DNA from 4 places in the Caballeronia sp. AZ10_KS36 genome. Region 1 is predicted to be linked to each of the others. Evidence: predicted binding sites of a transcription regulator. Region 1 holds the regulator's gene; each other region holds the start of a gene.
The links. Region 1 encodes LexA, which represses DNA repair genes until DNA is damaged. Its sites were predicted from a motif close to ACTGTATNNNNATACAGT; they were not measured.

Region 1 (7,890 bases):
CCCGATGGCGTCATGCAGCACTTCGCCGAAGGCATGGGCGCGCGCGGCAAGGCGGCGCATGCGGAGTGGAAGCAACGCTTCGACGACTACGAGAAGCAGGACCCGGATCTGGCGAAACAGCTGTGGCAGATGCTGGAATCGAAGCTCCCCGACGACTGGGACGCCGACATTCCGACGTTCGAGGCGGACGCGAAGGGCATGGCGACGCGCGAATCGTCGGGCAAGGTGCTCAACGCCATCGCGAAGCGCATTCCGTGGATGATCGGCGGCGCGGCGGACCTTGCGCCATCGACGAAGACGAATCTCAAGTTCGAAGGCGCGGGCAGCTTCGAGCATGACAACTACGCCGGGCGCAATCTGCACTTCGGCATTCGCGAGCACGGCATGGGCTCGGTTGCCAACGGCCTCGCGCTCTCGAACATGCGGCCGTTCGCGTCCACGTTCCTGATTTTCAGCGACTACATGAAGCCGCCGATCCGGCTCTCCGCGATCATGGAAGTGCCGGTGATCTACGTGTTCACGCACGATTCCATCGGCGTGGGCGAGGACGGCCCGACGCATCAGCCGATCGAGCAGCTGGCTTCGCTGCGCGGCGTGCCGGGACTCTGCACGCTGCGTCCGGCCGATGCGAACGAAGTGAGCGAGGCGTGGCGCGTGGCGCTGTCGTTCTCGAAGGAGCCCTCGTGCATCGTCGTCACGCGTCAGCCGCTGCCGACGTTCGACCGCACCAAGTTCGGGTCGGCTGAAGGCGTGCGGCGCGGAGCTTACGTGCTCGCGGATGCCGAAGGCGGCAAGAAGCCGGAAGTGCTGCTGCTCGCGACCGGCAGCGAAGTGTCGTTGTGCGTCGAGGCATGGGAGAAGCTCACGAGCGAGGGGATCGCGGCGCGCGTCGTGTCCATGCCGTCGTGGGACATCTTCGAAAAGCAGGACGACGCGTACAAGGACTCGGTGCTGCCGCCCGACGTGCATGCGCGCGTGGCCGTCGAGCAGGCCGCGACGCTCGGCTGGGACCGCTACGTGGGGCGCTTCGGCGCGACCATCGTGATGCACACGTTCGGCGCGTCGGCGCCGCTGAAGGCGCTGAAGACGAAGTTCGGCTTCACGCTCGAAGGCGTCTACGAAGCGGCGAAGAAGCAGATCGAGCGCGTCAAATCGGCCGGGGAGTGATCGACATGCAGATCGGCATCGTAGGGCTAGGGCGCATGGGCGGCAACATCGGCCGCCGCCTGATGCGCGACGGACACGATTGCGTCGTCTACGACCACAATCCGCAAGCCACCGACGCGCTCGCGAGCGAAGGCGCGACCGGCTCGAAGGACCTGGGCGATCTCGTGGCGAAGCTGGCCGCGCCGCGCGTCATCTGGCTGATGCTGCCTGCCGGCAAGATCACCGAAGACACGCTTTCGGATTTGCATAAAATCCTGCAAGCGGACGATGTGGTGATCGACGGCGGCAACAGCTTCTACAAGGACGACATTCGGCGCGCCGCGCAGTTGAGGGAGCAGGGCGTGCATTATGTCGATGTCGGCACCTCGGGCGGCATCTGGGGACTGGAGCGCGGCTACTGCATGATGATCGGCGGCGACGAGGCCGTCGTGCGCCGGCTCGATCCGATCTTCGCGACGCTCGCGCCGGGACGCGGCGACATTCCCGCGACGCCGGGGCGCGAAGGACGCGATCCGCGCGTCGAGAACGGCTACATGTATTGCGGGCCGGTCGGGTCGGGGCACTTCGTGAAGATGGTGCACAACGGCATCGAGTACGGGCTGATGCAGGCGTATGCGGAAGGCTTCCACATTCTGAAGCACAAGGAATCGACGGACCTTCCCGAGAACGAGCGCTATTCGCTCGACCTCGCGGATATCGCGGAAGTGTGGCGGCGCGGCAGCGTCGTGTCGTCGTGGCTGCTGGACCTGACGGCGGGCGCGCTCGCGAGCGACGGCGGACTCGAACACTTCTCGACCATCGTGGCGGACAGCGGCGAAGGGCGCTGGACGATCGAGGCGGCCATCGAGGAAGCCGTGCCCGCGCAAGTGCTCTCGGCGGCGCTGTACACGCGCTTCCGCTCGCGCGACGCCGATCTGTTCCCCGAGCGCATGCTGTCCGCGATGCGCTTCGGCTTCGGCGGCCACAAGGAGTTTCCGGCGAAGTGACGCGCTGAGCGTCCGGTTAGACGGCGATGAACCGCGACGGTCCATCGCCGTTTTTCATTTCATCATGCGACGGCGGAACAGCCACGCGCAGATGAAGAACGGCAGCACGGCATAAGCGGCCAGCACGCCCGCGTGCAGCGCGAAACCGTCGAGCGGGCGGCCGAGCATCGCGGGGCGGATCAGTTCGACGGCGTGTACGAGCGGCAGCGCCTGCGTCACATGCTGCGCGAGCGCGGGCAGTTGCGCGACCGGAAAGAAGACGCCGGAGAGCAGGAGCATCGGCGTGAGCGCGAGCGTCTGATAGAACATGAAGAAGTCGTAGCTCGGCGCGATGGCGGTGACGATCATCGCGGTGCTCGCGAACGCCAGCCCGGTCAACACGATGACGGGCAGCGCGAGCAGCATCGACGGAAAACTGGCGTAGCCGAGCGCGCCCGCGACCAGCATGATCGCGACGCCCGAGAGCACCGACTTGCTTGCGGCCCACACGACTTCGCCAAGCACGATATCGCCGAGCGTGAGCGGCGTGTGCATGATCGCTTCCCACGTGCGCTGCACATGCATGCGGGAGAAGCCGGAGTACATCGCTTCGAAGCTCGCGGACATCATCACGCTGGAGGCCACCGTGCCCGCGGCGAGAAACGCGATATACGACACGCCCTCGACGTGGCCGACCATCAGCCCGAGACCGAGCCCGAGGCCGAACAGATAGATCATCGGGTCGGCGAGGTTGCCGATCATCGAGGCGACCGCGAGCTTCTTCCAGACGAGGTAATTGCGCCGCCAGACCGACATCCAGTGCGTCGCGTTCGCGGGCAGCGCGTTGGTGAGCGGCGCGGCGTCGCGCGGGTGCGTCTCGCTGGGCTTTTTGCTTGCGACGCGCGGCTGATCGAAGGTTTCCATCGCGATTAATCCACCATTTCGCGGCCGGTCAGCCGCAAGAAAACGTCTTCCAGATTCGCCGGTCGATGCAGATAACGCACGCCCTCGCGCCCCTTGACGCGCGCGTGCACGGCTTGCGGGTCGTCGACGTAGCAAAAAAGCGTCTCGCCGCTCACTTCCATGCGCTCGACGAGCGGTTGCAGTTCGGCGGCCAGCGCCTGCGGGTCGGGGCCGTAAATCTCGATCACGTCCGAGCCGATCACCGACGCGATCAGGTCGCGCGGACGGCCCTCGGCAATCTTCCGGCCTTCCTCGATCACGCAGACGCGGTCGCACAGGCGCTCGGCTTCCTCCATGAAATGCGTCGTGAGCAGCATGGTCTTGCCGCGCGCGAGCAGCGAGCGCAGACGCTCCCAGATCAAATGGCGCGCCTGCGGGTCGAGACCGGTGGTCGGTTCGTCCATGATCAGCACGTCGGGATCGTTGACCAGAGCGCGCGCCAAGGTCAGCCGCCGCTTCATGCCGCCGGACAATTCGCCGACGCGCGCATCGGCCTTGTTTTCGAGCCGCGCGAACTCGAGCAGCGACGGCACGAGCGCGTCCATGCGCGCGCCCGCGATGCCGAAGTAGCGGCCGAAGACGACGAGGTTCTCGCGTACGCTGAAGTCGGGATCGAGATTGTCGAACTGCGGCACGACGCCGACGCGTTCGCGGGCGAAACGCGCGCGCGACGGCACCGGTTCGCCGACGAGCCGAATGTTTCCGTGATCGGGCGACGTCATGCCGAGCAGCATCCTGAGCGTCGTCGTCTTGCCCGCGCCGTTCGGACCGAGCAGGCCGAAGCATTCGCCGGGGCGCACGTCGAACGACAGGCCGTCGACGACGTTCTTCGCGCCGTAGCTTTTGATGACTTCGCTGAATTCGATGGCGGGCGCGTCGGCCGATTCGGGCGCGTGCTCGCGCGTGGTGCGCTGTGTCATGCGTTTCCTGCCGGGGAAAGGTCAGCGAGCTAGTGTAATCGAATGCACCGGCGCGGCGCTTGCGCGGGCAGAAGCGGTGCGCCGGGCGAGTCGTGCGAGCATGCCGAAAGCCGCGAAGCCTTGTGCGACGGGCTTCGACGCAATCTGGCACGCGGCCAGCTAGTCATGAGTCCAACGTTGCGCGGGTGCGGCGCGCTATTGCGTGAAGTTAGCGTTTTCCATCGTTGCCACGTCTGGCGCTGCACAGGATCATGAAGTTACGCCGCAGTCAATCTGCGCTGCGGCAGGGAGGCATCATGACAAGCTACAGAAAGATTCTGCTGTGCTACGACGGTTCCAGAGAGGGCCGCAAGGCGCTGCGCCAGGGCGCGAATCTCGCGCTCGACCTCAACGCGGAAACGCATGTGCTCGCGGTGGTCGACATGCGGTCGAGCATTGCGCAGAGCGCCGGATTGCTGACCGATATGGCCTGCGGGCGCTTCGAAGAAGCGGCGCGCGATATTCTGCAGGAAGGCGTCGAGTGGCTGCGCGAGCGCGGCTTGTCAGCGCAGGGGCACTTCGCGTTTGGCCATCCGATCGACGAAATCGCCGCGCTGGCCGACAGCCTCAAGGTCGATCTCGTCGTCGTCGGGCACCGCTGCCGGAGCGGTCTCGCTCGTTGGTGGATGGGCGCGGGGAACACGCCTTTGCTCGATCGCGTGTCGTGCAGCATTCTGGTTGCCGTCTGTCAGGCAGGCGAATCGGCAGAAGCGGAAGATGCCGCTGCGTATGCCGCGAAGCCGGCGAAGGCCGAAGCGGGCGCGTGAGCTTTCGACGACGGATTGCGAAGGCGCGTCAGCCGTTGAGGTCGACAGCAACGAGCTTCCACGACACCAGCCCGCTGCGGTGAAAGATGGCGGAATAACGAGCATCGCCTGCGCCGTGCTGGTACGTCACGACGAACGTGTTGATGCCGCGATAGCCGGCCGTCGTTTGCGGCGGTTGCGGAGCCGGATTGGACGCACTCGCCGGCGCGGACGCATTTGCATCGGCTCGGCCCGCCGCAGGCGGACGTTCGCCGGGATTGCCGCGCGGCGGTATGCCGTTCAGGATGGCGGCGACTCCGTCCGGCGTCGCATACGAATCCACGAGCGGGCCGACCAGCGCCGCGCCGATCATCGCGCCGATGATCGCGAGCGGGTTGCCGCTCTTCTGCACGTCGATGCGCCGCGTGAGCAGCGCGGCGATCTGATCCTTCAAGCTCGCGCGCAACGCGGGGAAATCGACGTAGTCGTTGACCGTTTGGGCGTCTCGCGCGTCGGCGGCGCGCTTGACGCGGTCCAGCACGATATACGGCGACGCGTAGACGAAGCCAAGCGCCGCCACGAGCAATACGGCGGCGAGCGTGGCGACAACCAAACGAGCGGTGCGGGACATGCGACGGTCAAGCCTTCAGCAAAGGTCAATGCAGAATGGACCACGCCGACGCACGACAAATTCCCCGACCCGCCGCCAGTTCACGCCACCGTTCCGCCCGTGAGACCGGCGCGCTCTTCGTCGATGCAGCGGTCGATCATGCGCGACACTTCGCTGATCTTGCCGACCAGGATCAGCCGCGACTCGCTTCGATAGACGCGCACGGGAGCACTCCGCGGCGGCTCCGCGTGGACCGTCTGCGTCAGCGACACGCGCGCGAACGCAGGCTGGCGAGACGGCAGCGCGGGCATGGAATCGAAGAGATCCGGCGCAGCTTCGGCTCGCGAAGGCGCAGCGGCGCCGCAAGGAATCAACGCACGTAGATGACGCAGACGGCCGAACCGGCGAAAGGGCAGCAAACGGGCAAAACGTTCCATCATGACTCTCCAGACGATAGGACGCACCCCGGCATGCCGCGAGCGGCTGCCGTCCGTGCTTGATGTACTCGAAACGCGCCGCGTCGTGCGTGGCGTGAAAAGGCGCTCAGCGACGCTTGAAAGCGCGCTGCCGCCGCTGACTAGAATTCGCCCGAGCGGATCAGGCCCACTGCGATGCCTTCCAGCGCGAAGTCTCCGCTGCCGGACCGTACGAAAATGTTCTCGTAGTCCGGGTTCTCCGCGATGAGTTCGACGCCGTCCGGACGTCGCTTCCAACGCTTCACCGTGACGTCGTCGCCGAGCCGCGCAACGACGATTTGTCCGTCCTTCGCCTCGGTGCGTTTTTGAACGGCGAGCAGGTCGCCATCCAGAATGCCGGCGTCGCGCATCGACAAGCCGCGCACTTTCAACAGGTAGTCGGGCTTGCTCGAGAACAGCGCGGGATCGCACGCGTAATGCTGCGAAATATGCTCCTGCGCGAGGATGGGACTGCCCGCTGCGACACGGCCCACGAGCGGCAGCGAGAGCTGCATGATGCTCGCGTGCGGCAACGTGAACTGGTGCGGGGCGTCTTCTGAACGGCCTGCGTCGCCAATCAGCCGGATGCCGCGCGACGAACCCGCCGCCAGTTCGATGACGCCCTTGCGCGCCAGTGCCCGCAGATGCTCTTCCGCAGAGTTCGCGGAGCTAAAGCCCAGCTCAGCGGCAATCTCCGCGCGCGTCGGCGGAAAGCCGGTGCGCTCGATTGCGCGCTGGAGCAGTTCGAAGACCTGCTGCTGACGCGCGGTAAGTTTTGAGGTTCTGGTCACTGGCTCGGGCCTCTCGTGCACTGTATGGATCAACAGATGACTGTATTTTTATACAGTATTCCGCGCTTTTCAAGCATTACTTTAAGTTCCGCGCGAAACCGCAACACGGGCCGACGTGCCACGCCACATGAGCGCGCGCCTCAGGCTTTAGCAGCTTTGGATATAAAAGACTGAAAAACGATTATTTCTGTTCATATAGGCCCGCCGATAGACTGATTCCGTCAATTGGATAAGACGGAGAACGGGGAATGCAAAGCACGAAAGCGGGATTGGGGACCAAAGCACGCAAAGCGTTGACGGCGCTTGCGCTGACGGCGGCGGGCATCGGCGCGATTGTGGCGATGAGCACGCAAGCACACGCGCAGACGTCGTTTCTGAATGTGTCGTACGACCCGACGCGCGAGCTGTATCAGGACTTCAATCAGGCATTCGCCAAGAAGTGGAAGGCCGAAACCGGCGAGACCGTCACGTTCAAGCAGTCGCACGGCGGTTCGGGCGGACAGGCGCGAGCGGTCATCGACGGCCTGCAGGCGGACGTCGTCACGCTCGCGCTCGCCTACGACATCGACGCGCTCGCGGGCAAGGGGCTCGTGGCCGCCGACTGGCAGAAGCGCCTGCCGGATAACGCCTCGCCGTACACGTCGACGATCGTGTTCCTCGTGCGCAAGGGCAACCCGAAGCACATCAAGGACTGGGACGACCTCACGAAGCCGGGCGTCTCCATCGTCACGCCGAACCCGAAAACATCGGGCGGGGCGCGCTGGAACTATCTCGCCGCGTGGGCCTACGCGCAGCACAAGCCGGGCGGCAATGAGCAAACCGCGAAGGACTTCGTCGCGAAGCTGTACAAGAACGCGGGCGTGCTCGACTCCGGCGCGCGCGGCGCTACGACGAGCTTCGTGCAGCGCGGCCAGGGCGACGTGCTGATCGCGTGGGAAAACGAGGCGTTTTTGTCGCTGAAGGAATTCGGTCCGGACAAGTTCGAGATCGTGGTGCCTTCGGTGAGCATTCTGGCCGAGCCGCCGGTCGCGGTGGTGGACAAGGTCGTCGACAAGCACGGCACGCGCAAGCTCGCCGAGGCGTATCTAAAGTATCTGTATAGCGACGAAGGCCAGCAGATCGCCGCGCGCAACTTCTATCGTTCGCGCTCGGACAAGGTGCCGGCCGACCTCACGAAGCAGTTCCCGAAGATCAAGCTCTACACCATCGACGACACGTTCGGCGGCTGGACCAA
Region 2 (7,890 bases), on a different contig from region 1:
CTCGCCATTGCCGATGCGACGCACAACATCGCGCTGACGCACGTGATGCACGGGCTGAACGAAGTGATGCGCGAGTCGATGCTCACGTCGCATCGCCTGGTCGATTACGACGACGCCGTGGAAGCCGACCTGCTTGCGCAGCACCGCGCGATGCTCGATGCCATCGTGGCGCGCGATCCGGCCCGCGCGCGCGACTGCGCGGGCGCGCATCTCGACTATGTGCGCGCGCTGTATCGCGACCGGCCAGCGAAGAAATCGCGCGACGGCGTATCTCATGATGGCATGACCAATCCGTAACGCTGCCGTAAGACCCGATAGGAGGGCGCCTACACGCATTTCGGACGCGCACCGCTAACGCGGGCCTTCACGGTCAGCGATACTGGAACCGTCGAAAACAAACATGCGCAAGGAGGACGATATGCCTTACCTACTCGGATGGCTGCTCGGTGTGCCGGTCGTGGTGCTGGTGATTCTTTATCTGATCTTCCATTGATGCCGGCGCCGCACGCAGCAGAAGAATCGAAGAGACCGAAGGGCGTCGCTACAATACGACGCCCTTTTCCTTTATGCGTGGGATCTCGATGAAGCGCACCGCACCGTTCGTTCTGAGCGCATCGCTCCTGTCTCTTTTCGGCGCGGGCTTCGCGCACGCCGAGGAGATCGCGAGCGTCAATACCAACTTCCGCTTCACCGGCTCCGACCGCGTGAGCGTCGAGGCGTACGACGATCCGCTCGTCTCCGGCGTGACGTGCTACGTGTCGCGGGCGCGCACGGGCGGCGTGAAGGGCACGCTAGGCATCGCGGAAGACCCGACGGAAGCGTCCATCGCCTGCCGTCAGGTCGCGCCGATCAAGATCGCGCAGCCGCTCAAGCAGAAGACCGATGTCTTCACGGATCGGATGTCGTTCATCTTCAAGACGCTGCATGTCGTGCGTATCGTCGATACCAAGCGCAACACGCTCGTGTATCTGACGTACAGCGACCGCGTCGCGAGCGGCAGCGCGAAGAACAGCGTCACGGCGGTGCCGGTGCCCGAAGGCACGACGATCCCGGTCAAGTGAGCGCCGGACGCCTGCCGGGCACGGAAGCGGTAGACTGAGCGACTCGCTTTCGCACCGTTCGCACCTTCGCATCCACCGATGAGCGCCCCACGCTTTCGCAACGCCGCGCGTTACTGGCGCTCGCCGCTCGTGCCGGACGCGGACATGGTCACGGCCGAGTACTACGACCACACGTTCACGCCGCACTGGCACGACGCGTACACGGTGCCGGTCATCGAAGCGGGCGCGGAGTGTTACGACTATCGCGGCTCGCGTCACGTGGCGGAAGCGGGATCGGTACCGGTCATCAATCCGGGCGAGGTGCATACCGGCGCGCGGGCCGTCGATACGGGATGGCGTTATCGCGTGTTCTATCTGCCGGTGCCGTTCGTGGAAGCGCTCGCGCGTGAACTGTCGCCGCGCGCGGCCTCGCCGTGGTTCTCGACCGAGATCATCCACGACGACGATCTCGCGCGCCGGCTTTTGCGCGCGCACCGGGCGCTGGAAAGCCTGACGAGCGATGCCACAAACGACACCACCCGCGCCGATCCCCTCGCCGCCGAAACCGCGCTCGTCGATGCCGTGACGACGCTGCTCGCCCGGCACGCGCTGCAACGCCCGTCGTGCGGGCCGCCCGCCGCCGATGCGGCCCGCGTCGCCACGATGAAATCACGCCTCGCCGACGATTTGCTCGAACCGATCACGCTTGCCGAACTGGCGCGCGTCGTCGGGCTTTCGACCTTTCACGCGGCGCGGCTTTTCACGCGCGAAACGGGTCTCGCGCCGCTTGCGTGGCGCAATCAGTTGCGCATCGCGCGGGCGCTGCCGGCGTTGCGCGCGGGGGCGTCGATCGCGCAGGTCGCGGCGGCGAGCGGCTTCACCGATCAGAGCCACTTCACGCGGCATTTCAAGCGCGCGTTCGGCGTCGCGCCGGGGCGCTGGCGGTGAGTGCGGGCCGGCACCGCAAGAACGTACAAGCCCGCGCACCGTAACGGGCCTATCCTCCGCGAATCAGGAGGACAATCTTGAACGCACCATCCGCACCATCCGGCAACGCCATGCGGGAACTCGCCGCCGGCGCACGCGACACCATTCCGATGATGATCGGCGCCGCGCCCTTCGGCGTGATCTTCGGCACGCTCGTCACGGCGAGTCCGCTCACGCTCTGGCACGGCCAGTTGATGTCGCTCGCGGTCTTCGCGGGCTCGGCGCAGTTCATCGCGGTCGGCATGATCGCGGGACACGCGAGCTTCGCCGTCATCTGGGCGACGACCTTCGTCGTCAATCTGCGCCACGTGCTCTATTCGGCGACGCTCGCGCCCTACGTCGCTCATCTGCCCGCGCGCTGGCGCTGGGCGCTGGCCGGCCTCTTGACCGACGAAGTGTTCGCCGTCGCCTACGCGCACTATCGAGCGCGCCCGCCGGGCGAGACCGGGCCGCACTACTTCCTCGGCTCCGGCCTCGCGATGTATGTGAACTGGCAAGCGTGGACGCTCATCGGGCTCTTCTTCGGCGCGGCGTTTCCGGGGCTCAAGTCGCTCGGGCTCGACTTCGCGATGGTCGCCACGTTCATCGCGATCATCGTGCCGCAACTGGTGGCGCTGCGCTTCGTCGCGGCGGCGCTGGCTTCGGGCGTGCTGTCGTTCGCGTGGCAAGGCTGGCCGTACAAGCTCGGGCTGCTCGCAGCCGTGCTCGCGGGCGTCGCCGTGGGCCTGCTGCTCACGCTCGTCGAACAAAGGCCCCGCGTCAAAGACGCCAAGGAGCGCGCGCAATGAACTACGTCGTCCTGATTGTCGGCATGGCGCTCGTCACGTATCTGATCCGCGCCGCCGTGTTCGTGCTCGGCGAGCGGCTGTCGTTTGCGCCGGTCGTGCGCACCGCGCTCGGCTTCGTGCCGGTGACGGTGCTCACCGCGATCATCGTGCCGATGACGGTCTCGCCGCACGGCAACGGCGCCGAGCTGACGTGGCGCAATCCGCAACTGATCGCGGCGCTGGCGGCAGTCGTCGTTTGCGCGCTGACACGCCGCGCGCTGCTGACGATCGCCGTATCGCTCGGCGTGTTCTTCATCTGGCAGCTCGTCGTGCTGCGCTGAATACCGAAGCGAGGCGTCCTCCTAAAGCCCTCAAGTTTCCGGCCGGCCCGCCGTTATCTGAAACGAACGGACTCCGCCCGCGCGGCAGGCCGACAGCACTTCCCGCCATCGGGCCAGCCGAGCGCGGAACCCGGAAACCGACATGCGTCAAATCACTCTTTCGTTGCGCGATGAAACGATCGCGTCGCTGAACCGCGACTTCGAGGCGTTCCTGCGTCTGTCGCTCAAGCTCGACCCGCAGTTCGTCACGCCGTCGTTCGAGGACTTTCTGCGCGCGAAGCTGCTCGACAACGACACGCCGCTCACCGAGCAGGCCGTGCAGCGCATGCTCACGCACGGCCAGTATGCGTGGGCGAAGCGCGCGCTCGACAAGGAGTTCCCGGATGTCGTCGAAATCCTGATCCGGCAGGCGGCCGAGCACGGCTTTGCGTTTGCGATCCGCTCGGACTGGAGCGCCGAGGATCTGGTGAAAGCGTCGCGCGAATGGGCGACGGCCATCGTCACCGAAGCGAAGGGCGACGCCTCGCAGGTGGACGTACTCGCCTCGCAGATCAAGTCGGCGGCGGTGGATATCCGCGAAGTCGAACAGAAGATGCAGACGCCCGCCTGGCGGCTCGCCGATTCGCTGCGCCAGCGCGTGTTCGATGCGAAGATCGCGGTCGAAACGAACGTCGGCTCCACTGCGCGCGAGAAGCTCGGCGAGCTGCGCGCGCTGCTGCGGCTCGGCATCTTCTACGGATCGATCCAGAAACAGGAAGCGCAGCAACTGTTGGAGTATCTGCGCTCGATGCGGCCGGAGCTTTTCGTCGACGAACCCTACGACGGCTTCACGCGCTTCGCGGCGTGGCTGCGCAGCATTTTCGGAAGCGCGCCGCGCGTGCCGAGCGCTTCACGCGCCCCGCGCTGAACGAGCGACGCCCTACTCCCACATTCCCTTCAGCCGCGCGGCGATATCGATCTTCGCTTTCGCCGCTGCGGCGAGCCCCGCCGCCGTCGGCGCGGCCGCGACCGGCACCGGCGGCCATGCGCCTGCCTCGAAGTGCTGCATCAGATGCGCCGGGATGAAACGCGTGCGCTGCGCCCAGACGTGGCGATCGCCCAGATTCGTCTGGTTGTGCACGTAAAAACGCTGCGGCGTGACGATGTGCAGGTCTTCCTTCGCCCGCGTCATCGCGACATACAGCAGGCGGCGCTCTTCGTCGATTTCCTCGTCGCTGCCCGTGCCCATATCGGACGGAATGCAGCCGTCCACGCCGTTCAGCACGAACACGTTGCGCCACTCCTGCCCTTTCGCCGAGTGGATGGTCGAGAGAATCAGATAGTCCTCGTCGATGAGCGGCACGCCGGACTCGTCGCTCGTCGCGTCGGGCGGATCGAGCGTGAGTTCGGTCAAGAAACGCTCGCGCGTCGGGTACGTGGACGCGATGCTTTCCATCTGCAATACGTCGCCGATGCGGATGGCCGCGTCTTCGTGATTGCGTTCGAGATGCGGCTCGTACCAGCGGCGGACCATCTCGAATTCGGCGGGCCACGGCGATTCGCGGCCGCACAGCTTGCCCATGAGCGCGACGAAGCGCGGCCAGTCTTCGCTCGCCCGCGCGGGCGCGCCGAACGCCGCGATCGCAGTCGGCGCGCGCTCGGCCTGCGCGACGCTATCCAGCAGGCGCCCCGCAATCGCCGGCCCGATGCCCGGCAGCAGTTGCGCGACGCGAAAGCCCGCGACGCGATCGCGCGGATTCTCGGCCCAGCGCAGCACCGCGAGCACGTCTTTCACGTGCACGGAATCCAGAAACTTGAGGCCGCCAAACTTCACGAACGGAATGTTGCGCCGCGTGAGTTCGATTTCGAGCGTCGCGCTGTGATGCGCCGCGCGGAACAGCACCGCCTGCGACTTGAGCTTCATGCCCGCCTCGCGCGCCTCCAGCACCTTTTCGACGACGTAGCGCGCCTGGTCGGCCTCGTCCGCGACGGAGACGACGCGCGGCCTTTGCGCCGATGCCTTGTCGGTCCACAGATCCTTCGTGTAGCGCTCGGTGGCAAGCCCGATCACGGCGTTCGACGCTTCGAGAATCGGCTGCGTCGACCGATAGTTGCGGTCGAGCGTGACGGTCGCGGCGGGCGGATCGAAGTGCTGCGGGAAGTCGAGGATATTGCGCACCGTCGCGCCGCGAAACGAATAGATGGACTGCGCGTCGTCGCCCACGACGGTGAGGCCGCGTCCGTCCGGTTTCATCGCGAGCAGGATGGTGGCTTGCAGGCGGTTGGTGTCCTGATATTCGTCGACGAGCACGTGGTCGAAGCGGCTCGACAAGTCGGCCGCGATGCTCGGCTCGGCGGCGAGGTGCGACCAGTAGAGCAGCAGGTCGTCGTAGTCGAGGACGCTTTGCGCCTGCTTGGCGCTCACGTACGCGGCGAAGAGGCGCTTCAGGTCCGCTTCCCACTCGCGGCACCACGGATACGCCTGGTCCAGCACGGTCGCGAGCGACGCGCCCGTGTTGACGACGCGCGAGTAGATGGCGAAGCACGTCGATTTGGCGGGAAACCGCTTCTCTTTCGACGAGAGCCCGAGCTCATGGCGCACGAGGTTCATCAGGTCGGCGGAGTCTTCGCGGTCGTTGATGGTGAACGACGGCGCGAGGCCGACGAGATCGGCGTAATCGCGCAGCAGCCGCGCGCCGATGCCGTGAAACGTGCCGGACCACGTGAGCCCCTGCGCGATGGCGCTGTTCGTGCCGAGCGCGCTCGTCGCGATGCGCGTCACGCGCCGCGTCATTTCGAGCGCCGCGCGGCGCGAAAACGTCAGCAGCAAAATGCGATGCGGATCCGCGCCCTTCACCAGCAGATGCGCGACGCGATGCGCGAGCGTGTTGGTCTTGCCCGAGCCCGCGCCCGCGATGACGAGCAACGGACCGCCGCAGCGCCCCGGCGCATCCACGCCGAATTCGACCGCCCGGCGCTGCGCATCGTTGAGCTTGGCGAGATAGGCGGCGACATTCTCCGAGGAGGCGTCGGCGGTGGCGGTGTCGTCCGGAAGGGTCAGCACAGAGAAAAACGGGCGTCGAAAGAAGTGACGCACACTGTATATCCATACAACCCGCGCACGCAAGTCTTTGCCGCGGCACGTCTTTCCTTCGACGGGCCGCGGCTTGCCAGAAACGGCTCAGTCGACCGCTCAGTCGGCCTTCTTGGCGTCCTTCAGGTTCGCTTTGGCGGCGGCTTCGTTCGCCTCCGACTGCGCTTCGGTCTTCTTCTTGTCCGCCTTCGCCTGCGCGACGGCGGATTCCTTGTCCGCTTCGGCCTGCTTCTTCGCGGCCTTCTTGTCGGCGTGGGTCGGCGCGTCGCTCGTCGTTTGCGCGAAAGCCGGCGCCGCGCTCACGCTCGTCAGTGCGCCCGCGATGAGCGCAGCCAGCAAGGTATGGGTGCGTCGATTCATGGCGTCCTCCGTGTGGTCGTTAGATTGGCCTTTGTGTCCCGCCGCAAAGCCGCAGACTTCAAGGCTTCGCGGCGTGCTGCGCGATCAGTGCTGCTCGCCTTCATCCTTCGGCGTGCGGTCGGTCGCGGCATTCAGGTCGTCTTTCGCGGCGGCCTTGTCGGCCTTGCGGTTGATTTTCGCGTTGCGGACCTGCTCCTTGTACTGCTGTTTGGCCTGCTTGTCGGCAGCCTTCATCTCCGCCTTCGACGCCTTCTTGGACGCGCGATACTCGGCGTTGGCCTCAGCGTCGGCGTTGCGCTTCTGCACGAGCGGATCGGGCGATGCCGGCGCGACCACGTTCTGCGGCGGCGGCGACACTTGCTGCTGGGCCTGCATCGGCGCCTGACCAGCAGCGGAATCGGCCGGCTGGGCGGTTTGCGCCTGCGCGCCGGTGGCAGCCATCGCGGCAAAAGCGGCGCCAATCATCAGAATTCGAGCCTTAGTCATGAGCTTGTCCTCTCTGGGTGTGTCCGCCAAACGCGTTCGACGACTTTCGAGCGCGATGACGCGACTTGTCGTTTAGAAGATGACCGAAGCTGCATCGATCAAACGTACAGACCGGCCGGACGACGCGCGAGTTTCGCGAAACGAGTCATTGTTACCGGCGGTTTCACTTCGCTACATCTGCTTAATCCGGCGAAAAGAACGGTCGATCGTGTATGAGCACGCGCTATGCCCGGAAGATGTCCCGCGCTGGTTTATCATCGAAGTCTTTTGCATCCGAACGCCCGCCATGCCGCAGCTTCAATTCACCCTCACGGGCGATTACGTCGAACTCCACAACCTGCTCAAGCTGATGGGTCTTGCCGATAGCGGCGGCTCGGCGAAGGCGCGCGTCGCGATGGGCGATGTCACCGTCGACGGCAAAGTGGAACTGCGCAAGACCTGCAAGATCCGCGCAGGTCAGGTCGTGATGCTCGACGGCCAGAAGATCCGAGTGCGCGCGCCCGACTGAAACCGCTTGCGCCCATGCGCCGGCCGATTGCGAAAAGGCGGCCATAACAGGGCGCGTCATCGACATGCCGCGCGCGAGGCAATAAGCTAGGCGTCTTTCGTTCCGGTTTCAGCGCACGACACGGACGCGTCCGCGCGCGCTTGTCGCTTCTTTCTCTCGATCATGCAATCGCACACCAGCCGCGCGACCCGCGCGCATTCGGGACACGTGAGTCTGTCTCGCCATGCCGTCGATACCGCGCGCCTCGCCGCGCCGCTCGCCATCGCGCAACTGTCGCAAATGGCGATGGGCGTCACGGACACGATTCTGCTCGGCTCGCTCGGGCCGG
Region 3 (7,890 bases), on a different contig from region 1:
GGGTCCGCCGAGCACGTCGTAGGAACTGAGAACGATGTGCGCCTTCGGATTGCCCGCCAACTCTTGCTGCTGAAACGGCGGATTGCCGAAGTGCGCGTTTATTTCCGTGCCGCCCGCGATGATCGCGGCCGCTGCATCGGGGTGCGGCACCGCTTGCGTCAGCTTGTCGAGGCGATCGTACTCTTTGTCGCCCCACTGCTTCGCGGCGGCATATTGCAGAATGCGCGACTGCACCGACACGCCCACCGCGGGCAACGCAATACGGTCCTTGTCCGTGAAGTCCGCGATGGTCTTCACGCGCGGATCATTCGATACGAGGTAATAAGGCAGATTGCCGAGCGAAGCGACGCCTTTCACGTTCTGGCGCCCGTGCGTGCGGTCCCAGATGGTCAGGAGCGGCCCGACGCCTGCCGCTGCAATATCCACCGAACCGGACAGCAGCGCGTCGTTGATGCTCGCGCCGCCGGAGAGCTTCGCCCAATCCACCTTGATATCGATGCCCTGCTTCTTGCCTTCCTGCTCGATGAACTTCTGGTCGCGCGCGACGTTCAAGAGCAAATAGACCACGCCATATTGCTCAGCAATGCGCAGGGTGCCCTCCGCAAAGGCGTTGCAAGTGCCACCGAGCGAGAGCGCCAAAGCGCAGACAAACGCGCGCAGCGCGCCCTTCCCTTTTCGAGAATGCATCGAAAAACCCCGTGTTTGTAGGACTATTTGTGTTTCGCTCAGAAAGGCGCATCGCCTTCGATGGTGGTCCGATACAGCTTGCGGCGCTGATCGTCCGGCGTGCCCGCCGCCAGATGCATGACCGAGCGGTTGTCCCAGAACACCATGTCGTGGTCGCGCCAAACATGCCGATAGACGAATTCGGGCCGCACGCTGTGCGCGAAGATTTCGTCGAGCAATGCGCGGCTTTCATCCTCCGGCATGTCGACGATGCGCGTGGTGAAGTGCTCGCTCACGAAGAGCGCCCGACGACCCGTCTCCGGATGCGTGCGCACGATCGGATGCACGACAGGCTTCACCTGCGCGATCTGCTCGGCTGTCAGATTCGGACGCCACGGACTGCGCTTTTGCAGTTCCGCATATTTCGCGAGATAGGTGTGCTCCGCGAAGCGTCCCTCGACCACGTTCTTCAGATGCGCGGGCAACGACTCCCACGCGAGATGCTGGTTCGCGAACAGCGTGTCGCCGCCTGTCGACGGGAGCTCTTGCGCATGAAGCATCGAGCCGAGGCTCGGCTTCTCTTTGTATGAGAGATCCGAGTGCCAGAAGTGGCCGGCGTCGCCGAGTCCGATAGGCTTGCCGTTCTCGATGATGTTCGACACTACGAGCACTTCGGGATAACCGGCCAGTCCGAACTGGTGCAGCACGTGAATCTGCAACGGCCCGAACCGCTTGCTGAATTCGACGTGTTGCGCGGGCGTGATGCGCTGTTCGCGGAACACGAGCACGTGATAGTCGAGGTGAGCGCGATGAATGCGCGTGAAATCCTCAGTGGACAAGGGTTGCGACAGGTCGAGCCCGATGACCTCTGCGCCCAGCGGGCCGTCGAACGGACGAATGACGATATGTTGCTCGACGGCCTCGGCAGCGTCGTGAGTCGGCGAAAGAATGGTCACGGTGTAATGAAAAGCGGCGGACAGACGAATAATCTACGCCCGGCGCGCACGCGCGGCAACGAACGATGCGCGATTTGGTTATCTGGCGCGATGCTAAGACCGCGAGAGCTCAGTCTTCGATTGCGTCGAAAGGCAATTCGACCTGTACCGGCGCGACCGGACCGCCGGCTTCGTCAGCGGACTCCAGCGCGCTCACGCGCACGCCGAGCAGGCGCAGCCTTTTGTCGAGCACGATGCGCTTCAGGCACTCGGTCGCTGCGCGACGAATCTCGGATGCATCGGCCGTGGCGACCGGAATCGTCAAGTCGCGCGTGACGGTGCGAAAGTCGTCGAAACGCAGCTTGATGCCGACGGTGCGCCCCACGTAACCTTTGCGCGCGAGATCGTCCGCCACGCGCTCGCACAGGCCCGTGAATTCCGCCGAGAGCGTGGCGCGGTCGTGTTTGGGATGCAGGTCGCGCTCGAAGGTGGTCTCGCGGCTCATGGACTTGGGCGTGGAACTCACGACCACAGGCCGCTCGTCTTGCCCTTGCGCGATGCGCGCGAGCCACGCCGCATAAGTCGGGCCAAAGTGCGATTGAAGAAGGCCGAGGTCGGCGGCCGCGATATCGCCCACGGTCACGATGCCGAGCGCGGCGAGCTTGTCATTCGCCTTGGGCCCGATGCCGTTCACCTTGCGCGCGGCCAGCGGCCAGATGCGCGTGGGCAGGTCGTTCATCGTAAGAATGGTGAGACCGTCGGGCTTGTCCAGTTCCGAGCCGATCTTCGCAAGCAGTTTGTTCGGCGCGATGCAGATGGAACACGTGAGGCCGGTCGCTTCGCGCACCGCGTCTTTCATGCGCTGACCAATGTCCGCGGAATCGCCGGGCATGTCGGTGACGTCAATATAGATTTCGTCGATGCCGCGATTTTCGATCTGCGTGGTGAATCCGGCAATCGCCGCTTTGAAGAGCCGCGAGTAATGCCGGTAAGACTCGAAATCCGTCGGAAGAAGAATGGCGTCGGGCGCGAGCTGGGCCGCTTTCATCATGCCCATTGCGGAGAACACGCCGAATTTGCGCGCTTCGTAAGTGGACGTCGTCACCACGCCGCGGCCCGCGTAGTCGCGCAATCGCTTGAAGCGTCGCGTGCCGTCCGCCAGCGTCTCGGGCGCGGCATTCCGGCCGCCTCCGACTACCACCGGCTCGCCGCGCAATTCCGGATAGCGCAGCAGCTCGACGGATGCGAAAAACGCATCCATGTCGAGATGCGCGATACGGCGCGGCGGCGTCTCTGAGGCGAACGAAGAAGGCAGTGAGGCGTCCATCGACGGCGAAAGGCGAGCGCAAACGCGCATCGGGCCGAAGTCGAAAATGGCTTACTGTACATTCATACAGTGATTTTCGCCAGCGGCCCTCCAGTGACGCTTCAGCGGCTACTCTGCCGCGCGCTTTTCCGCGAGTGCGCGGCGGCAGTCGTCGAAGACCTGTCTGACTACATCCGACTGGTAGTTGAGGTCTTCGCTGTCGAGAATCTCTTCGACGGCATCGCGCGCCCAGTCCGCCTCGAGGATGGCGCAATGACGCGCGGCAAGCTCGCGCGCAATGGCGGCGAGCTTCGCGACCGTCAGCCAGTCCGCGAGCCGTTCATGCCTGTCGAGCCACTTGTGCGCGGCCTGCACGTGGAAAGCCGCCGCCGGCCAGTCTCCGTTCAGATAGAACGCGCCCAGACTGCCGCATGTCAGCCAGCAGAGCAATTCGACGCGGTCCCGGGCACTCAGGGTACGAGGCACATCGTTCATGGCGGCGCTCACGAAGGACGTTTCGACGAGAGGTACGGCAGCGAATCCGCTGCGTTCCGTATGAAATCGCTATGAAACAAGATAGCACGGGATGGTGCGGCGCGGCAGTGGCTTGCAAGAAAGGCATCGTGTGCTGACGAACGCATGAATCGTGGTTAAGAATGCCCTGCCTCGCGACGAAGGAGCATGTCAAAGGCGGTAACTTAGACCGCGCAAGCATTGCGTGGCGCACCGGGATACCATGACGAGTCGAACCGCGCATGCCCGCTGCGGATCGGCGTCCTTCTTTCATCAGCTTCCGACCGCATGCCCCAACACAAGCAGACCGTTCGTCCCCTCGTCATCGCCGCAGTGATGGCCTCGATGGCCATGGTGGCGATCGAAGCCACCATCGTTTCGACCGCCATGCCGCAGATCGCTACGCAACTCGGCGGCCTCAATCTGTATAGCTGGGTGTTCTCGTCGTTCTTGCTGACGCAGACCGCGCTTACCGTCGTATTCGGCAAGCTTGCGGATCTTTACGGCCGCAAGCCCGCGATACTCGCCGGCATCGCCATTTTTCTCGTCGGGTCGATACTCGCGGGCTTTGCTTGGTCGATGCCCGCCATGATCGTTTTCCGCCTGATACAGGGCGTCGGCGCGGGCGCCATTTTGCCCGTCGCGCTGACGGTGGTCGGCGACCTTTACCCGGCACGGGAGCGCGGCAAAGTGCAAGGCTATCTGGCAAGCGTATGGGCCGTGTCCGCCGTGCTGGGGCCGATGGTCGGCGGCTTGCTCATCCGGCATCTCTCGTGGAGCTGGATCTTCTGGATCAACCTGCCGATCGGCGCGCTCGCCGCGCTGCTTTTCGTGCTCTTCCTGCACGAGGAGAAGCGCCATGAACGTCCGGCAATCGACCTTGCAGGCGCGTTGCTGTTCACGGCCGCCGTCGCTTCCCTGATGATGGCGCTCACCGATGCGAGCACCGAAAGCAGCGCGCGCGTCGGCGTGGAAGTGGCGATATGCATCGTGGCGAGCGTGCTCTTCGTCATGCAGGAAAAGCGCGCCGCCGATCCGATGATCTCGTTCGGCTTATGGGCGCATCGCCCGATCGCGGCGGGCAACGCCGCGACGCTGCTCGCGGGCATGGCCCTGATGGGCCTGACCACGTTCCTGCCGATGTACGTGCAAGGCGTCATGCATCGCTCGCCGGTCGAAGCGGGCCTCACGCTCACGATGATGATGATCGGCTGGCCCACCGGCGCCACTTTCACTTCACGCACCTTCAGCCGCATCGGGCTGCGCCGTTTGTTGATCGGCGGGACCGTCTTCATTCCGCTCGGCGCGATTCCGTTCGTGCTTCTGACGCCGCAGTCGAGTCCGGTATGGGCCGGCGTCGGCTCGGCGGTGATGGGCTTCGGCATGGGCATACTGAGCGTGTCGTGCCTGATCCTGATTCAGGAGATCGTCAAGCTGTCCGAGCGCGGGAGCGCCACTGCATCGAACCTCTTCGCCCGCAATCTCGGGAACACGCTCGGCGCGGCCGTCTTCGGCGCCGTGCAGAACTATGGACTGGCTCATGCGAGCGGCGTGCCGGCGGTCAGCGCGGATCAGTTGAAGCGCCTGTTATCCGCCGTGCCCGGCAACTTCGCGAGCCACGCGGAGATTCGTTTCGCATTACACCATGCGCTGCATCTGACCTTTACGTCGATGTTCGTGATCGCGCTGGGCGCGGTGATATCCATGCTGTTCATGCCCGCAGTAGACATCGGTCGGGCGCGTCCGGCGGTGGAGACGGTCGGCGCGAACGATGCACCGGAACACGTCGGCATCGACGCCTGATTCGGCGTCGATGCGTTGCAGGCCAGCGTCAATCCTGCGCCTGAAGGAGCGGGCTATCCTGCTTGTCTTTGGACACGCTGGCATCTCCGCTCTGGCTTCCCGACGCAGCGGATTCGTCCGCCGCGATGGTCTGCGTGTTCATGCCTTGTTGCGACGTGGGCGCGCCGGTATCGGGCTTATAGTGCGGCGCAGGACCATAGCCGCTTGCGAGCGCGTAGGGCGCGGCAAGCGAGGCCGCAACGAGAACAATGCCGGTGACTTTGCTGATCATGGTCGTACTCCTGAAGGTTTCAGATGTCCACTTCATCGGCCAATGCACTGCCCTGCCAGCATGCGACCTTCCGAAATGTGCACGCAGTCTACGTGCGTGACTCGACCGTGAAATCCCCCCAGAAGCGCGGATACGAATGGCGGAAGCGCCCTGAATGAAGCGCTTCGCGCACTCGCATCAGACGTTGTCTTCCACCGCGATCGCCACGGCGCCCGCATTGATCGTCAAACGCGTGCGCTTTTGCAAGGGGTTTTGCGGAGCCGTGCCGTCCGCGTTCAGCCCCTTCACCTTGTTGTAGATCGCGACGAACTGCGTAGGCGTGACTGTCGCCGATGCATAGCCGATAGCGTCGTGGTCCGCATACAGCATGTCCGGATTGTTCTGCCTGATGAACGCATCCAGTGCCGACGATGAAGTGATGAGCGATGCCAGCGGCATGCCGGCTACATAGTTCGTCGCATCCTGAAAGAAGGGGCGGCTGCTGACGCCCGCCGCCATGAGATCGACGAGCACCGGCGTGCCTGTCGCGGGATCAGGCACATCGCGGACGATGCCCGCCTGGAACGCGTGAAGATCGCCCGTGATGGCGATGAGATTCGTGATGCCTTGCGCCTTCACGAAGGACGTGAGGTCGGCCTTGTGCGATGGATAACCGTCCCATGCATCGCAATCCATCACGAAGACGAGGTTGTCGGGCGCAGGCGCGATCGAACGCAGGTCGAGCCACAGGCGATTCATCATCACCTCGTTGCCCCATACTTTCCAGATGGAGGTCGACGCTTTGAGCGTGTCTTTCCACCATTGCGTCTGCACCGGGCCGAGCATCGACGGAACGCGCCCCAGACGCTGTGTATCCGCTGCCTCGAACTGCGTGAGCACCTGTTGCGGCACCGCGTAGCGCGAGCCGATGAGATCGTTTCCGTTCACCGGATCATGTCCCAGCCTCTGCGCGACAGCCGCTTCGCTGACCACATGATCGTCGCGATAGAGCCGCTCGTCGGTCATGACGAGGTGAATCAGCGAGCCGAAGTGGAAGTCCCGGTAAATGCGAATATTGTCGTAGCTGGCGTTGTTGAGGTCGAACGACACATCGCCCCAATCCACCGGCAAGTATTCCGCCCACGCCTGATTCGCATTGCGGCGCCGCGCTGTCTGCTGCACGTTCGCGTTCGTGTACGTCTGGTGGTCTTGCCAGCAATCGTCCGAGAACTCGTGATCGTCCCAGATGGCGATCACAGGAAAGCGCGCATGTACGGTCTGCAAGCGCGCGTCGCCGCGATACGTGCGATAGAGCGTGCGGTAATCGGCGAGCGTGTTCGCATAGACGCCGCCGCCTGCTATTGCCACGCCATCGGGCAACGTGATCTGTGGATGCGCCGGCTCGGCGGCGTTCCTTTCGTTCGGACTACCGACGGTCTCGTAGATATAGTCGCCCAGATGCACGACGAAATCGAGGTCGGTTTCCGCTGCGAGCAGCGTAAGCGCCTGCCAGTGGTTCACGCTCCAGTTCTGGCAGACGAACCACGCGAAGCGCAGTTGCGCAAGCGATTCGGTGGCCGCCGCTGCGGTGCGTGTCGTGCCCGTCGCGCTGATGTCGCTTCCGGCAATGAAGCGGTAATAGTAGGTCGTCCTCGCGCTGAGACCCGTGACCTTGGCTCGCACCGTGAAGTCGTAGTCGGGAATGGCGCTGAGGGGCACGCTCGCCGCGAGTTGCGAGAAATCGGGAAGCGCCGAGACTTGCAATGTCAGCGCGATCGCCGTTTGCGAGGCGCTGCTGGCATTGGCGACGCAGCGTGTCCAGAACACGACGGACGTATCGCGCGGATCGCCGCTCGCGACGCCCTGCGCGAACGCATACACGCCCGAGGGCGGTGGCGTGGTGCCGCCGCCCGCGCTGCTGCCGCCCTCGTCATCGCTCGAATGATGACAGGCCGCGAGCGTGCCGGACGCCGCCGCAACGGTATAGAACATGGACAACGACATAAAGCGGCGACGATCCATGAAAGCCTCCAGGAAACAACGTGGCAGACAGGCCATGCGCGCTCGATGTGTCGACTTCGAATCCGACCGATAGCGGCTTACGGACGATGTGATGGCTTACACGCTACAAACAGCGGGTGTCAGTGTCAATACCGGATCGGTATAGAACGGTCGTTCTATCGAGCATCGCGCGGCGGAACGCTCCGCAAAGGAAACACGAGCCTTGCACAAAGCCATCCGATGGCGCCGCCGAGAAGCGTCTCCCATGCGCGCGCGGCGAGCAGCGGAATGGAATGGACGCCGCTCGCGGCCAGCGTCACGATGAGCGCAAAGGCGAAGGCCCCACATGCGATGTCGTAGCGGTCCGGCAAGGCCATCGCGTAGACGATCATCGCAATCGCAGCCATCGACCAGAC
Region 4 (7,890 bases), on a different contig from region 1:
GAGCTCACGCCGGATGTTCCGATGCGGCTTGAGTTCAAACCTGCAGAAGCCGCGCAAGTTGATTTCGGCGCAGGTCCGACTATCACCGATGCACACACCGGCGAGGTCCACAAGACGTGGTTCTTCGTGATGACGTTGTGCTGGTCGCGGCATCAATACGTTGAGTTTGTCCGCGATCAGAGCGTCGACACATGGTTGCTATGTCACCGTCACGCCTTCGAATGGTTCAACGGCGTAGTGGGACGCGTCATCATCGATAACCCCAAGTGTGCCATCGTCAAGGCCTGTATCTACGAACCCGAAGTCCAGCGGGCCTATGCGCAATGCGCCGAAGGGTATTCGTTCAAGATCGATCCGTGTCCGCCGAGGGACCCGGCTAAAAAAGGAATTGTCGAATCGGGCGTTAAATACGTGAAGTCGAGCTTCCTTCCTCTTCGCGAATTCCGTGATCTTGACGACGCCAACCGGCAAGCACGAGCCTGGGTGATGCACGAGGCCAGCATCCGGACGCATGGCACGACGCGCGAAGTGCCGCTCAAGCGTTTCGAGGATGTCGAACAGGCGCTGTTGCAGCCGCTTCCCGATGTGCCGCCCGAGCTGGCAACCTGGGCGCGCGTGAAGGTCCATCGCGACGCCCATGTGCAATTCGAGCGCGCCTACTATTCCGTGCCGTTCCGGCTTGCCGGTAAAGAGCTGTGGCTCAAGGCAACCGCCACAATGGTGCAGGTTTACTATGAGCACGAACTGTCAGCATCGCATGTCCGCCAGACTGCGCCAGGAACGCGTAGCACGGTGGCCGATCACATGCCGCCAGCAGCACAGGCCTGGCAAATGCACGACACCCAATGGTGCCTGGGAGAAGCGCAACGTATCGGACCGTCCTGCTACGCGCTTGTTCACGCGCTCTTCGGAGATCAGGTTCTCATCAAGCTGCGCGCCGTCCAGGGCGTGCTGCGCTTCGCCCAGCAGTTCGGCGCATCTCGCCTGGAGGCCGCCTGCCGTCGCGCGAATCACTTCGGCACGCCAAGCTACAAAGCCGTCAAGCTGATCCTGCAGAAAGGCCTCGACCAGACCTGGCTGTCGACCGAACCTATTGAATCGGGCGCGAGTACCTACACCCACGGCGGCCGCTTCTGCCGCGATACCCAGACTCTGCTTATCCATTGAACATGAATCCAATTCCCGAACTCACGTCTTCCCTTAAGCAATTGCGACTGTCCGGCATCCTCGACACGCTCGAAGCGCGCAACCGTGAAGCCATCGACCGTAAGCTCGCCTATACCGATTTCCTGACGTTGCTCATCCAGGACGAGATCGCACGGCGCGATCATCGAAAGCTCGACGCCCGCATGCGCCGCGCCAACTTCCGTGGCCAGAAGACACTGGAAGGTTTCGACTTCGACCGGCTGCCCAACCTTAATCGCGCCGTCGTCCATGATCTGGCGACCTGCCGCTTCATCGATGAGAAGGTCAGCGTGCTGATCGCCGGTCCTTGCGGAACGGGCAAAAGTCATTTGGCACAGGCACTGGGCCATGCGGCCGCCCGGCAAGGTCACGATGTCCTGTTCATGACCCAGACCCGGCTTCTCAGCACGCTACGCAACGCGCAAGCCGTCGGCTCCTACGACCGGCGCTTCCAGGCGCTTGCCAAGGTACCGCTGCTCATCATTGACGATTTTGGACTGAAACCCATGCGCACGCCCGAAGATGAAGACTTCCACGATCTGATTGCCGAGAGGTACGAGCGTACATCGACTGTCTTAACGAGTAATTTGGATTTTACGGAATGGGGCGACGCGTTCGCGACCAACAAAATGCTCGGCGCTGCAACGCTTGATCGCTTGCGACACGCGGCATACCGCGTCGTGCTCGACGGCGAGAGCTACCGTGTTCCACGCCCGATGCCCGAGAGCAACAAATCAGCACTTGCGAAAGGAGGTAAAAACAAGGATTCTTGATCCCCGTTCGAGCCCCGAATCAGGCGCCTTTCGCTGGCGCCATTACGCCGAAAACACCCGGCCCCTTTACGGCGAAAGGCAACACCTGCTGTACGACGTGGGTCGAAGTGAACCGTACAGTAGGAGGATTCGGGGCGGGTGCTGCGAAATCGCATGCGCCTCAAGCTTCGCGAGATCGGGTATGTCGAGATGCGAGGCGCTGACGTGCGGCAGGTCGTTGATCATATAGATGTGCGGTTACAGATGGCTCGTGTCGACGTCCGACTTGCCAATCCGGAAGGCTCCGCAACAAAAGTGGCGTGCGGACATTAGCGCCGACGCTATCGACGAAGCCAAACTGCCTTCCGCCCCGTTGCGCGTTTCAGCGACTCGCGCTTCGTCGCTCGTTAGAAGTCCAACACCGTTCGTGTCACAAAACCGAGCGAGTCGCGATCCCTCGTACCGGTCGTTTAATCGGTACAGCGCGCCTGACAGGCTGTGCTCCCTGCGGCCATTCACCAGAATCGCATAGACCTTGAATCCGTCGTCAGAGAGGCGGTTGCGTGTTTGCAGGAGCGGAGCTTGCCAGTTACAGCGCGGGACCTGAAACAGGGTTGGCACATCGAGTAACAGGACAGCAGCCGCTGTTGTGCCGCCTAAGACAAATCGCATCAAGTCCTCATGCCCGCTTCGAGTCGCGGTTAAATCCATTGCTTCCGCGAACTGCCCGGCCTCCCGGCCAAGCGATCGTAAGAGTGCATCGATCAAGGTTGAGGTGGACATACTGACTGACTGCAAAGCAGCGGGTACATTCGATCCAGCGATGTTCCTGAGTCTCGCGCTGCTGGACTTCCGTGCCGGGCGCAATCGAAGCGCGATCGCAGCCGTCATCGGGTTGCAGCGCGAGCCAGAGGAACCAACCCACAACGAGGGTGCTGTGATGTCAACATTGTTCATGACTGGACTCCAATTAAGTGCCATCCCGCGCTCGCGCGAGCTACAGGGTAATGGCACGCGACATGAGTACCGCACTGGCCGGACACAGGGTGCAAGCCTGTTGCGTCATTAGGATCGTTGGGGGCGCCGCCTCGCGCATGACGGCCCTGAAACCAGTCTTCTCGAAAAAGGCCGAGGTGTCCGTCGTGAGCAGCCATGCAGTGCGAGCACCTGCATCGAATGCCTCGTGCAGCAATACAAATAGCAGGTTGCGACCGATGCCCATGCCTCGATGCCCGGACGCGACGACGATCGAACGGACGAGCGCATCACTACCGTACCGTTCGAATCCACCGTAGCCGATGTGTACACCGGCTAGCGTGCTGAACTTAAAGAATGCGCGTCCGGGCTCGGACAGGTCATCGACCGGTAGTTGGGCATCCCTCATAGTCTGCACGAAGGTGGCGTCGTCGCCCGGGATTGCCCGGGCGACGATGAACGGTACGCCATCCTCCTTTAGCATCTCGCGCTCGGGTGCATGAGCCAGTACGTCAACAACAGCGTCCGAAGGTCGGCATAGACGTGTGCCGCGCGGCGTCACGACAATCGGTCGATTGATCAGCATCGGATGGACCAGCATCGCGTCAATCAGTTGCGCATCGGTCAATGCCGCATCGTCGAGTCCGAGTTCCGCATACGGCGTGCCTTTGATCCGGAGTATGTCCCTGACCGCCAGTCCGGTGTCCGTGATGATCCGCTCGAGCGTTGCGCGATCCGGTGGTGTCTTCAGATACTCGATGACGCATAGGTCTTCACCGGCTTCGCGCAACATAGCGAGGACATTGCGCGACGTACCGCAATCAGGGTTGTGGTAAATGATGATGCTCACGCCCGCTCCTCACGCGGTCTCGTACCAGCGCTGCGAGCGGTTCACAACGCCAACCACGAGCAGCATGACTGGCACCTCAATCAGCACGCCAACGACAGTCGCGAGCGCCGCGCCCGACTGGAAGCCGAACAGGCTGATCGCGGTCGCGACGGCCAGCTCGAAGAAATTGCTTGCGCCGATTAGACTCGAAGGCCCGGCTACGCAATGCGCCACACGGAGCTTACGGTTCAGCAAATAGGCCAGCCCGGAGTTCAGAAAGACTTGAATGAGGATCGGGACAGCGAGCATCGCGATGACCAGCGGCTCGCGGACAATAGCCTGCCCCTGGAAGGCGAACAGGAGGACGAGCGTAGCGAGAAGCGCGCATATCGAATAGGGGCCCAGACGAGACACCGTTCGATTGAAGTGTGGCTCACCCTTCGCGAGAAGCGTGCGACGCAGGACCTGCGCAATGACCACTGGGATGATGATGTAGAGACCCACCGACGCGATGAGCGTATTCCAGGGGACAGTGATGGCGGATAGGCCAAGGAGAAGCGCCACGATCGGTGCGAACGCAACGATCATAATCGCGTCGTTCAGCGCCACTTGCGACAAGGTGAAATAGGGATCGCCCTTGCAAAGCTGCGACCAGACGAACACCATCGCCGTGCAAGGGGCGGCGGCCAGCAGAATGAGGCCGGCAATGTAGCTGTCGAGTTGCGCTGCAGGCAGCCAGGGAGCGAAGACGTGGCGCACGAAGATCCATCCGAGCAGCGCCATGGAGAAAGGCTTGACCAGCCAGTTCACGAATAGCGTGACACCGATCCCGCGCCAATGGCCTTTGATCTGGGCCATCGCACCAAAGTCGATCTTGATGAGCATCGGGATGATCATCACCCAGATGAGCACGCCAACTGGCAGATTGACCTGCGCGATCTCCATGCGACCGATAGCCTGGAACAACGACGGCAACCATTGGCCCAGCGCGATGCCCGCGATGATGCACAGCGCGACCCACACCGTCAGGTATCGCTCGAAGAAGCCAATGACGGGGCGGCCCGCGCGAGCAACCGAATCAGTGCTGCTCATTGGATTCCTCGGCCGGACGTTCGCCAATTGCACGCACTTCCTTCTGCGCTGCATTGCGATCAAGTATGTTCAACGGCAGGTTCACAAACTGACTCACCCGCGTCAGGATCTGCCGGTAGACCTTCGTAAAGACTGCGCGCTTCTGCTCGTCGCTGCCCACAAATGCGGCAGGATCCTCAAAGCCCCAGTGCGCGGTGATCGGCTTGCCGGGCCAGATCGGGCAGACCTCTCCCGCCGCCTGGTCGCATACGGTGATCACGAAGTCCATTTGCGGTGCGTCCGGCGTACCGAACTCATCCCAGCTCTTGCTGCGTAGCCCTGCCGTGTCGTAGTCCAGTGATTCGCAACGCTCGAGCGCAAACGGATTGACCGCACCTGACGGATGACTACCTGCGCTGAACGCATGGAAGCGGCCCTTGCCGAGTGTGTTGAAGAGCGCTTCGGCCATGATGCTTCGGGCACTATTGCCCGTGCAGAGGACCAGAACGTTGTAGGTCTTGTTGCTCACGTGGCGCTCCGTTTAATATCTGCGCCCGCGCAGCAGGCATTTGAAGAAACGTAGGTACTGCGTGAACGGTCGCGCGACTCACCATAAACTGGAGCATGCTCAAGCGTTCTAAATGTCTCCCACGCGACTCCCTGAGGATCGACAGTCCACGCCTTGTCCGACTTTGCGTAACAACAAGTCGTCGCCGTCTGGTTTGAAACAGGCAGCTCAGCGCTTGCAAAGCGGGCTCGCATCTCGGCGAGTTCATCATCTGACTCGACCTGGATGCCAAGATGATCGATGCCCGGCTTCACGCCACGCTTCGAAATGGCGAAGTTGACCTTAGGATCGCTCAACTCCCACTTGCGATAGTCCGACTTCGATACGGTCGGCTCCGTGCCTCCGAACATAGCAACGTAAAAGCGAGTGCTCGCTTCGAGGTCTTCGACAGCGACATGAATGTGCATGCGTTTCATGATTTAGCTCCTGTGCATTGCGGCACACCTTGAACGGAACAGTCGGCGCCAGCACAGCAGTTCTCAGTCAAAAACCCGAGCAAGCCGTTCATCGCGTCGAAATTGGCTGAATAGAAGATGAATCGTCCCTGCTGGACGCTGTTGACGAGGCCAGCATGCGACAGGTCTTTAAGGTGAAACGACAGACCGGATGGCGAGAGGCCAAGCTGCTGAGCGATCTCACCAGCCGGCATGCCTTCGGGGCCCGCGACAACCAGTGCGCGGAAGATCGCCAGGCGCGATTCATGAGCGAGCGCGCCGAGCGCGCGTACAACGAGGTTCGAGTCCATGGCAGCATCATAGACCTGTCGATTCAAAGATTCAAGTAATCTTGAAACGACAGAGCGACAGTGTTTGGTCGATTAATTAGGGACGGGAAATAGCGGGCGGAATCGAAGAAGATTGGACTCGACCTCCAACCTGGAACTCAAACACTTGGGCTAGAATACCTGTATATTTATACAGTACTTCTGGAGCTAAATCGTGAGTCGGACTGCGTTAGCCGCACAGCAGTTACGCACGCCCGAGGAACGGGCGCGCTCCATCGATGCTGCGCTCGACAGAAATATGTATTCGGAGTCGGGGGGAATAACCTTGTGGCGCGGAGCGCAGCTGGCGCGGGGCGGTGGACGGACGATCGATACAGGCTATGCCAGCCTCTCGACGGAGCTGCCGGGCGGTGGATGGCCCTTGGGCGCACTCACTGAGATGATGCTCCAGCAGACAGGCATTGGGGAGCTGCGCCTGCTGGCTCCGGCGCTCGCCGCCACGAAGCGACCCATCACCTTGGTCCAGCCACCGCAAGAGCCAAATGCTCCGGGGCTCGCGTATGTGGGCGTCCCGCTGGAAAACACCTTGCTGTTACGGCCCAAAACGACTGCCGACTCCCTGTGGTCTGCAGAGCAGATCCTCCGTGCGGGGACGTGCGGCGCGCTTCTTTTCTGGCAAAACCACGTCAAAGCGGAATGGCTGAGGCGGCTGCAGGTCGTCGCGAAGTCAAGCGAAACCCTGTTTGTCGTTTTCAGACCGTTGGCGGCCGCGATGGACCCGTCGCCGGCTGAATTGCGGCTCTCGGTCCGGCCAACAACTGACGGCGTGTCCGTCGAAGTCGTTAAACGAAAGGGACCTGCCGCCGCGCAGCCGATCGTGGTCGAGCTTCACCCGTCGCCCGTGCTGCTCAGCCGCCACGCCAGGACCCGCCGTCCTGCGACCGTAAGTCGACGAAGCCTCGCCGAGACCACGTCGGCGTGACGAACGCGGACACGGCGCGTCGGTCGTGTTAACGTTACGGGCACCGCCCCGAGGTTAGTCTTTGCTGCCCAGCTCGCTATGTTTGTGGGAGTGGGTCGCACCATGAATCAGTTCGTAATGCGCGCCCTTGCCGCTGCGGGTTGGGGGGAAATGCTCGCCTTCGACACACGTCACTTCAAAGCCACTTCCGCCGTCGCCTTCCCGGACTACCTTGTAGATGCCCGAGGTCTTCACAATCTCGCCGGGTTTATGCTGCTCTGCCATGTCTTCCTCCGCGGTTGTTCTTCGCCGACGAGCAACCGCTGTGCCTCCGCCGGAGGAGGCACACGACGTGCGCATGCTCTGCACCGATTCCGCAAGGCCTTCCCATGATTGACGTGCGACGACTGCGCAGATTAGGGGCCGTCAGGGCTGAAATGCCCGGTCGTATCGCGCCGCAGCTTGCCGTGCTCGCGAAGCAGCCGCCGGCGACAGGGCAATGGTCTTACGAGATCAAGTTCGATGGCTATCGGCTGCTATCGAAATGCGTGGCGGGCGTGCCGACGTTTTACACGCGCAACGGCCATGACTGGACCGATCGTCTGCCGGCGCTGGCCGACTCCCTTGGCTCCTTGCCAGTGAAAAGCGTCTGGCTCGACGGCGAAGCTGTCGTGCTCAATGAAAGCGGCCTGCCCGACTTCAGCGCATTGCAGAATGCTTTTGCACGCCGTCGCACGTCCAGCATCGTGTACTTCGTATTCGATCTTCTGTACCTGGACGGATTCGACCTGCGTCACGTGGCTCTGCATGAGCGCCGCGATCTCT

Region 2: the regulator LexA is predicted to act here: its motif matches at 6,212-6,229, upstream of NCR35_RS11335 (ATP-dependent helicase).
Region 3: the regulator LexA is predicted to act here: its motif matches at 2,982-2,999, upstream of dinB (DNA polymerase IV).
Region 4: the regulator LexA is predicted to act here: its motif matches at 6,284-6,301, upstream of imuA (translesion DNA synthesis-associated protein ImuA).

What each region holds. Positions count from the first base shown of each region.
Region 1 is NZ_JALQDQ010000013.1:213,450-221,339, forward strand. It holds gene tkt (transketolase) at 1-1,167, shown strand, start outside; gene gnd (phosphogluconate dehydrogenase (NAD(+)-dependent, decarboxylating)) at 1,152-2,153, shown strand; gene NCR35_RS07710 (ABC transporter permease) at 2,208-3,056, opposite strand; gene nodI (nodulation factor ABC transporter ATP-binding protein NodI) at 3,062-4,015, opposite strand; gene NCR35_RS07720 (universal stress protein) at 4,312-4,821, shown strand; gene NCR35_RS07725 (DUF2939 domain-containing protein) at 4,850-5,431, opposite strand; gene NCR35_RS07730 (hypothetical protein) at 5,512-5,847, opposite strand; gene lexA (transcriptional repressor LexA) at 5,988-6,656, opposite strand; gene NCR35_RS07740 (sulfate ABC transporter substrate-binding protein) at 6,905-7,890, shown strand, end outside.
Region 2 is NZ_JALQDQ010000018.1:244,160-252,049, forward strand. It holds gene NCR35_RS11305 (FadR/GntR family transcriptional regulator) at 1-297, shown strand, start outside; gene NCR35_RS11310 (CreA family protein) at 582-1,061, shown strand; gene NCR35_RS11315 (helix-turn-helix transcriptional regulator) at 1,140-1,988, shown strand; gene NCR35_RS11320 (AzlC family ABC transporter permease) at 2,099-2,815, shown strand; gene NCR35_RS11325 (AzlD domain-containing protein) at 2,812-3,135, shown strand; gene NCR35_RS11330 (DUF4088 family protein) at 3,278-4,042, shown strand; gene NCR35_RS11335 (ATP-dependent helicase) at 4,055-6,178, opposite strand; gene NCR35_RS11340 (hypothetical protein) at 6,308-6,568, opposite strand; gene NCR35_RS11345 (hypothetical protein) at 6,653-7,054, opposite strand; gene NCR35_RS11350 (RNA-binding S4 domain-containing protein) at 7,341-7,562, shown strand; gene NCR35_RS11355 (MATE family efflux transporter) at 7,725-7,890, shown strand, end outside.
Region 3 is NZ_JALQDQ010000028.1:14,040-21,929, forward strand. It holds gene NCR35_RS18440 (ABC transporter substrate-binding protein) at 1-687, opposite strand, end outside; gene NCR35_RS18445 (TauD/TfdA dioxygenase family protein) at 726-1,622, opposite strand; gene dinB (DNA polymerase IV) at 1,732-2,928, opposite strand; gene NCR35_RS18455 (hypothetical protein) at 3,037-3,402, opposite strand; gene NCR35_RS18460 (MDR family MFS transporter) at 3,676-5,223, shown strand; gene NCR35_RS18465 (hypothetical protein) at 5,252-5,494, opposite strand; gene NCR35_RS18470 (alkaline phosphatase D family protein) at 5,672-7,495, opposite strand; gene NCR35_RS18475 (FUSC family protein) at 7,651-7,890, opposite strand, start outside.
Region 4 is NZ_JALQDQ010000033.1:37,653-45,542, forward strand. It holds gene istA (IS21 family transposase) at 1-1,167, shown strand, start outside; gene istB (IS21-like element helper ATPase IstB) at 1,170-1,958, shown strand; partial or broken gene NCR35_RS19885 (arsenical resistance protein ArsH) at 2,043-2,183, opposite strand; gene NCR35_RS19890 (hypothetical protein) at 2,196-2,894, opposite strand; gene arsN2 (arsenic resistance N-acetyltransferase ArsN2) at 2,935-3,762, opposite strand; gene arsB (ACR3 family arsenite efflux transporter) at 3,772-4,833, opposite strand; gene NCR35_RS19905 (arsenate reductase ArsC) at 4,820-5,341, opposite strand; gene NCR35_RS19910 (ArsI/CadI family heavy metal resistance metalloenzyme) at 5,338-5,796, opposite strand; gene NCR35_RS19915 (ArsR/SmtB family transcription factor) at 5,793-6,125, opposite strand; gene imuA (translesion DNA synthesis-associated protein ImuA) at 6,403-7,086, shown strand; gene NCR35_RS19925 (hypothetical protein) at 7,141-7,350, opposite strand; gene ligD (DNA ligase D) at 7,455-7,890, shown strand, end outside.